Regions from separate parts of the Bibersteinia trehalosi USDA-ARS-USMARC-188 genome, predicted to be linked through region 2. Evidence: riboswitches for the same ligand, from Rfam matches in the RefSeq annotation. Region 2 holds a riboswitch; the other holds the start of a gene.
What was found. A riboswitch is a leader RNA that binds a small molecule or an ion and turns the genes downstream of it on or off. The one in region 2 is predicted to bind thiamine pyrophosphate.
Positions count from the first base shown of each region.

Region 1: linked by a shared signal. The riboswitch ahead of thiB (thiamine ABC transporter substrate binding subunit) and the one ahead of F542_RS05610 (ABC transporter ATP-binding protein) in region 2 are both predicted to bind thiamine pyrophosphate.

Region 1 is NZ_CP006954.1:481,400-484,553, forward strand. Features, by position in the region: gene F542_RS02335 (aminodeoxychorismate synthase component I) at 1-823, opposite strand, end outside; gene thiB (thiamine ABC transporter substrate binding subunit) at 930-1,916, opposite strand; TPP riboswitch at 1,964-2,060, opposite strand; gene F542_RS02345 (PhoH family protein) at 2,161-3,154, shown strand, end outside.
Region 2 is NZ_CP006954.1:1,222,628-1,225,781, forward strand. Features, by position in the region: gene F542_RS05595 (lytic murein transglycosylase) at 1-177, opposite strand, end outside; gene truB (tRNA pseudouridine(55) synthase TruB) at 170-1,108, opposite strand; gene rbfA (30S ribosome-binding factor RbfA) at 1,108-1,506, opposite strand; TPP riboswitch at 1,677-1,767, shown strand; gene F542_RS05610 (ABC transporter ATP-binding protein) at 1,839-2,576, shown strand; gene F542_RS05615 (ABC transporter permease) at 2,573-3,154, shown strand, end outside.

The DNA of each region.
Region 1 (3,154 bases), 740 kb from region 2:
CTAAATTTTCTCCATCAAAATAGCCAAAAATCCCTGTGTAATAGCCTCTTTCCTGCTGTTCTGCTTGCTGAATAATTTCTACGGTTTTCGCTTTGGGCGCTCCGCTAATTGAGCCTGCTGGCAATAATTTTGCCAGTATCGAACCAATATTTTTTTGCCAATATTCCCCTAAATCACCACAAATTTCAGAGCTGGTTTGATAAATTGCACCGCGATGGGTATGCACTTTTTCAACATAGCGATATTTTGTGACTTGGATATTTTCTGCAACTAGAGCGAGATCATTTCGGATTAAATCAACAATCGTATTATGTTCACTAAATTCTTTGGTGGAGTTTAATAATTTTTCTTTTGCATGCTCTTCAGCAGCATTAATTGTGCCTTTCATTGGGTAAGAATAGATCTTATTGTGCTGAATTTTAATAAAGCATTCAGGTGAGAAACAGACAAATTTCTCAGCTAAATAGCATTTATACTTGGCATGGCTTGCTGCAAAAATTTCATCTAAACGATAATTTGTTTTAATCTCTGTCGGAAAGGTTAAATTTAATAAATAGCTGTTTCCTTTCTGAATTTCGCGTTGAACAAAATTAAATGCAGCCTGATAACGTGGATAGTCTAAGGGGATTGGCTGAAAGGTAAATTTACGCTCAACATTTATGCATTCTTGTATGGCTAAATGAGGAAATACAAATTGAAGTGCATGCAGGTTTGCTTGAGCCAATGGGAAAATAATCGGTTTTTGCTGTTCAAAATCGATCAAAAAGAAAAACGGGCATTTTTCTTGCCCGAATTGATTTGCTTGTTGAATAAAATCTTGCATTTTAGGTATGAGAGAGAAAAAGTCGGTTAGTTATAATCTAATTTTCGGCTCTCTGCAAGCGGTGAGATTTTGCCAAAAATTTGCAAAATCTCACCGCTTGTAAGGTCTATTTACTTACTGCCTGTTGCCACGTTGCCAACCAATTTTTTGTTGTTTCACTATTTGGTTGTTTGAAATTAAGGATCGGATAGTTGGGTAATTGCTTAAATGCAGGATCTGCTTGAACCGCATTTACGGGTTTCATTACATTATTGTAAGCAATGGCTTTTTGTGCGGCAGGACTTTGCAGAAAAGCTAAAAATTGCTGTGCGAGAGAGCGTTGCTGTGAACTGGCGAGAATAGCCGCGACTTCTATTTGTAGCAAATGGCCTTCGCTAAATGGTGCGGCAGCATAATCATCATTTTGTTCGTGCCATTGATGGTATAGTGGCGAAGTCGTGTAACTCAGTACGAGATCAGATTCACCTTTTAAGAATGCCCCGTAAGTTTCTGACCAGCCTTTACCTACCGTGACGGTATGTTTTGCGAGCGTTTGCCACGCCTGTGCACTTTTTTCACCATAAACTTGGTTGATCCAATAGAGCAGACCACGTCCAACTGTACTGGTTCTTGGATCTTGATAAATTACCTTGAGATCTTGCCGCTCAACCAACTCTTTTAAGCTTTGTGGCGGATTAGCGAGTTTTTGTTTGTTGTAAATAAAGGCATATTCGCCATAGTCGTAAGGTAAAAATATGGTACTTTTCCATTCAAGCGGTAAGTTTTTTGCATTATTTTGCAAATGGTGTTCGCGAAATAGACCCGATTTTTCTGCCTCATTCATCACATTTTGGTCGATACCAAGCATGACATCTGCTTTGGTTTTATTGCCTTCTAGGCGAATGCGGTTAAACATAGTTACGCCATCTTGAAAAGGCATGAATTTGATATCGCAGTTGCATTCTTGCTCAAACAGCGCTTCTAAGGTTTTCGCGGGGCCATATTTAGAGGCAAAAGAGTCATAGGTATAAATTGTTAATACCGGTTTTTCATGGGCTAAAACGCTGGTAGAGAGGGAGAAAATCGTAAAAGGGAGGAGTTTGGAAAGTTTCATTCAATGTTCCTTCTAAAAATGGAGATAGAAGGATCTAAAACAGAAATAGTCATTGCTGTCTCAAATCCCTACGCTGATATTAGTCAGATCAGGTTCTATGGGTATTTCTCAGCCTTACATTACAAAGCACCCCAATGAGAACGAAGACATTTTAGGCAAAATACAGACTATTATCAATTGCTAAAATCACTTAGAATATTTGCAAAATTTCGACAGGTTTGAAGCGCTTACATAGGGACTTATTTTGAACGAACTTATTATTACTCTAGAACCACAAGACAATGCTCGTTTGCAAGCATTTTGTGGCGCATTCGATGAAAATCTGGCGTTGATTGAAAAGCAATTCAATCTACTGATTGCTCGCCAAGGTTTTACTCTTACATTACAACCAGCTGAAACCAATCATTACTCTCATCATGTTTTACAAAATACAGCAAAGCTACTCCTGCAGTTGTATAACGAAACTGCACCAATAAAGGGAAAAATTAAAGAACTAGACTTAGAAAATGTGCATCTCGCTATTGCTGAAAGTCGAACCTTATTACAAGGTCAGTGGCAAAATAGCGGAAATGAAATTGCGATCAAAACAAAACGGGGGGTAATTAAACCAAGAAGTGGGCACCAACAAACTTACCTGCGTAATATTTTAAGTCACGATATTAGTTTTGGTATTGGGCCGGCTGGAACGGGGAAAACTTTTTTAGCAGTAGCGGCTGCCGTAGAATCATTGGAACGGCAAGAAATTCGCCGTATTTTACTGACTCGCCCGGCAGTGGAAGCTGGGGAGAAATTAGGCTTTTTACCGGGGGATTTGGGGCAGAAAATTGAGCCTTACCTTCGCCCACTCTACGATGCTTTATTTGAAATGCTCGGCTTTGAACGGGCACAGAAATTGATGGAACGTAATGTGATTGAGATTGCTCCGCTTGCCTATATGCGTGGGCGTACCCTCAATGATGCATTTATTATTCTTGATGAGAGCCAAAATACGACGATTGAACAGATGAAAATGTTCTTAACCCGCATTGGGTTTAACTCAAAAGCGGTGATTACAGGGGATATTACTCAGGTTGATTTACCGCGTTCAACTAAATCAGGATTAAAGCATGCGATCGAAGTATTGAGCAAAGTTCCTGATATCAGTTTTAACTATTTTGATAGCCAAGATATTGTGCGTCATCCAGTAGTCGCAAAAATTGTGCAAGCTTATGATGTCTGGGAAGCGGAAGACGAATTAC
Region 2 (3,154 bases):
TCCAGCGGCCTTTTGTTTTAAAAAAACAACATAATCCGTAAAATTTTGGAATGTGCGCGGTTTAGCATATTGCGCATCCAGCGCTAATGGCTTAATCTGCGACTTATCGCTAGAACAAGCAACTGCCAATAAAGTTGCAGCACTTATTAATGCAACATTACGTAATTTTTTATACATCATTATCCTTGTCTATCACTACCATTCGGCTTGGTCGAATCACATTATCTTCGCGAATTTCAGCTACACCTAAAAAGGTTCCATCTGCTGAAAATAAGCGCGCTGCACCCAGAATATGCTGCTCATTAGCAAACTTCAGCCTTTGACCAAAGCCAACAGCCTTAGTTTGCAACTCATCTAAATTTATTCTCGGCAAACGGCTCACCGCGCTATCTATCGGCAAAAGCAGCTTATCTAACGTGGCAAGCGCTTGATTTTCGGCTAAATTTTGCAAATTCTCAATGGTCATCATTCTCTCAAATGGATAATCTGCAACCGCAATACGGCGTAACATCGTCACGTGTGCCCCACAGCCTAAAGCCTCACCTAAATCATCAATTAAGGTGCGAATATAAGTTCCTTTTGAACAATGTACTTCAAGGGTCAAAAATGGTGCTTGATATTCAATAAATTTCAGCTCAAAAATGGTAATAGGACGTGCTTCACGCACTACATTAATCCCCGCACGAGCGTATTCATATAAGGGTTTACCATTATGTTTTAAAGCAGAAAACATCGTTGGTACTTGCAGAATATCACCACGAAATGCATCTAAATTCGCTAAAATATCATGCTCAGAGACATTAACGCTCCGCGTTTGCACAACTTGCCCATCTGCATCACTCGTATCTGTACGCTCCCCGAGTTTTGCGCAAACTAAATAACGTTTATCCGAATCTAATAAGAACTGCGAAAACTTAGTGGCTTCTCCTAAGCAGATAGGCAACATCCCTGTTGCTAAAGGGTCAAGCGCGCCTGTATGCCCAGCTTTATTGGCATTAAATAGCCGTTTGACCTTTTGCATAATATCGTTAGAACTAACACCCTGCGGTTTATCTAACAAAAAAATGCCATGAATATCTCTGCCTCTTTTTTTTGGTCTTCTCCCCATTATGCTTCGTTTTCCGCCTCTTCATCAACATGGCGAGCTTGGTCTTGGCGTACAACATTGGTAACCAAATTCGACATTCTCATGCCTTCAACCAACGATTTATCATAGAAGAATTTAAGCTCAGGCACGATACGCAAACGCATCGCTTTACCCACTAAGGTGCGGATATAACCTGAGGCATTATTCAAACCTGCTAGACCACGTGTAATCGCATCTTGATCATTATCGAATAAGAAGGTAACGTAAATTTTCGCATATGCCAGATCACGACTAATCTCAACATCAGATACGGTCACCATACCAATGCGCGGATCTTTTACCTCACGCTGTAAAATAACCGCAATTTCTTTTTGTAATTCTTGAGCGACACGGTCGCTACGTTTAAATTCTCTAGACATGTTCTTTTCCTAAATCATTAAGCCCAAGTGAGGGCGCAAATCGGTTGATGATAGTCTAAAAGCTAAAAATAGACAAGGTACAAACAGGCAATGCCTTTACAAAAATACATACTTGTTCACATTTTTGTAAATTCTTACTTGTTTCTTCAAGCAAACTCCCGTATAGTCTTCGCCATTAGTCGGGGTGCCGTTAAAGGCTGAGATGATACCCGTGAACCTGATTCAGTTAATGCTGCCGTAGGAAACTAATGATGCCAAGATCCCATTCTATCTCTCTCATTTATTCTATCCTGCACGCTTTGGCTTTCCGAATCCTGTAATTCGGAGGGAAAATGTGCGTTGCAATTAAGCACCTTTGCCTTGCTTTTGGCTCATGCAAGCTATTTCAGCACTTTAATTTTGAGCTTCCAAAAGGCAAGTGGACAACACTCCTCGGAAGCAGTGGCGTAGGGAAATCAACGCTGCTACGCGCCATTGCTGGGCTTGAAGATCGCGCTGTCCAAGCAGGTGAAATCTGCTTTGCCGCCAATACCCGTCTTGCTTGGCTGGCACAAACCGATGCGCTCTATCCGTGGCTGTCACTGGTTGATAACGTTCAACTTCACGCGCATTTAAGCGGTCAAAAATCAGCAGAAACTTACCAAAAAGCGGTTTATCTCCTCGAACAAGTAGGCTTATCCGATCATCTTCATAAGCCTTGCTACCAGCTTTCTGGTGGACAACGGCAACGTGTTGCCCTTGCCCGCACACTGATGCAAGAGGCTAATTTAATTTTAATGGATGAACCCTTCTCTGCCCTTGATGCTGTTACTCGCCATCAACTGCAATCCTTAGCAGTCGAGCTGTTGCGTGGTAAAACGGTACTACTGATCACACACGATCCACAAGAAGCCATTCGGGTCAGTGATGAGATTCGTATTCTTCGCGGCCTGCCTGCTGAACTTTCTACCGTTTATCCGCTAACCGGACTCACACCAAGAACACTGGAGAATCAAGCTCTTTGGCAATTACAGCAGCAATTGTTTGAGGCATTAATTAGTGAAGGAAAAACAAGCGGGGAACATCTATGAAAATTTTGCAAAAAATACCGCTTTTTCGACCGCTTGTTATCGCACTTTGTTTGCTATTTTTATGGCAAAGTGCGGTCATTTTAGGCGAAATTCCGCCCTATTTGCTGCCCTCGCCCTTTGCCGTTTGGCACAAACTCAGCGAAAACATACCGCTCTTATGGAGTCATGCGCAAATTACCCTGCTTGAAATTCTGCTTGGCTTATTACTCGGCAGTGTATTTGGCTTAGGCTCGGCATTACTGCTCACACGTTATCAACGCCTTTCCGGTTTGTTATTGCCTATTTTGGTCATTTCACAAGCCATACCGGTATTTGCAATTGCGCCGTTATTGGTTCTGTGGTTCGGCTATGGGCTGGCTTCCAAAATTATGATGACGGTGTTGATTATCTATTTCCCTGTCACCACTGCTTGTTTTGACGGCTTACGTAACACACCAAACACTTGGTTGGATTTGGCAAAAACACTACAAATTTCACCGCTTGCTATATTGTTTAAAGTCCGTCTGCCTGCGGCATTACCCTCACTGGCTTCAGGCTTACGCATCGCCGTATCCGTTGCGCCAATTGGAGCGATTGTC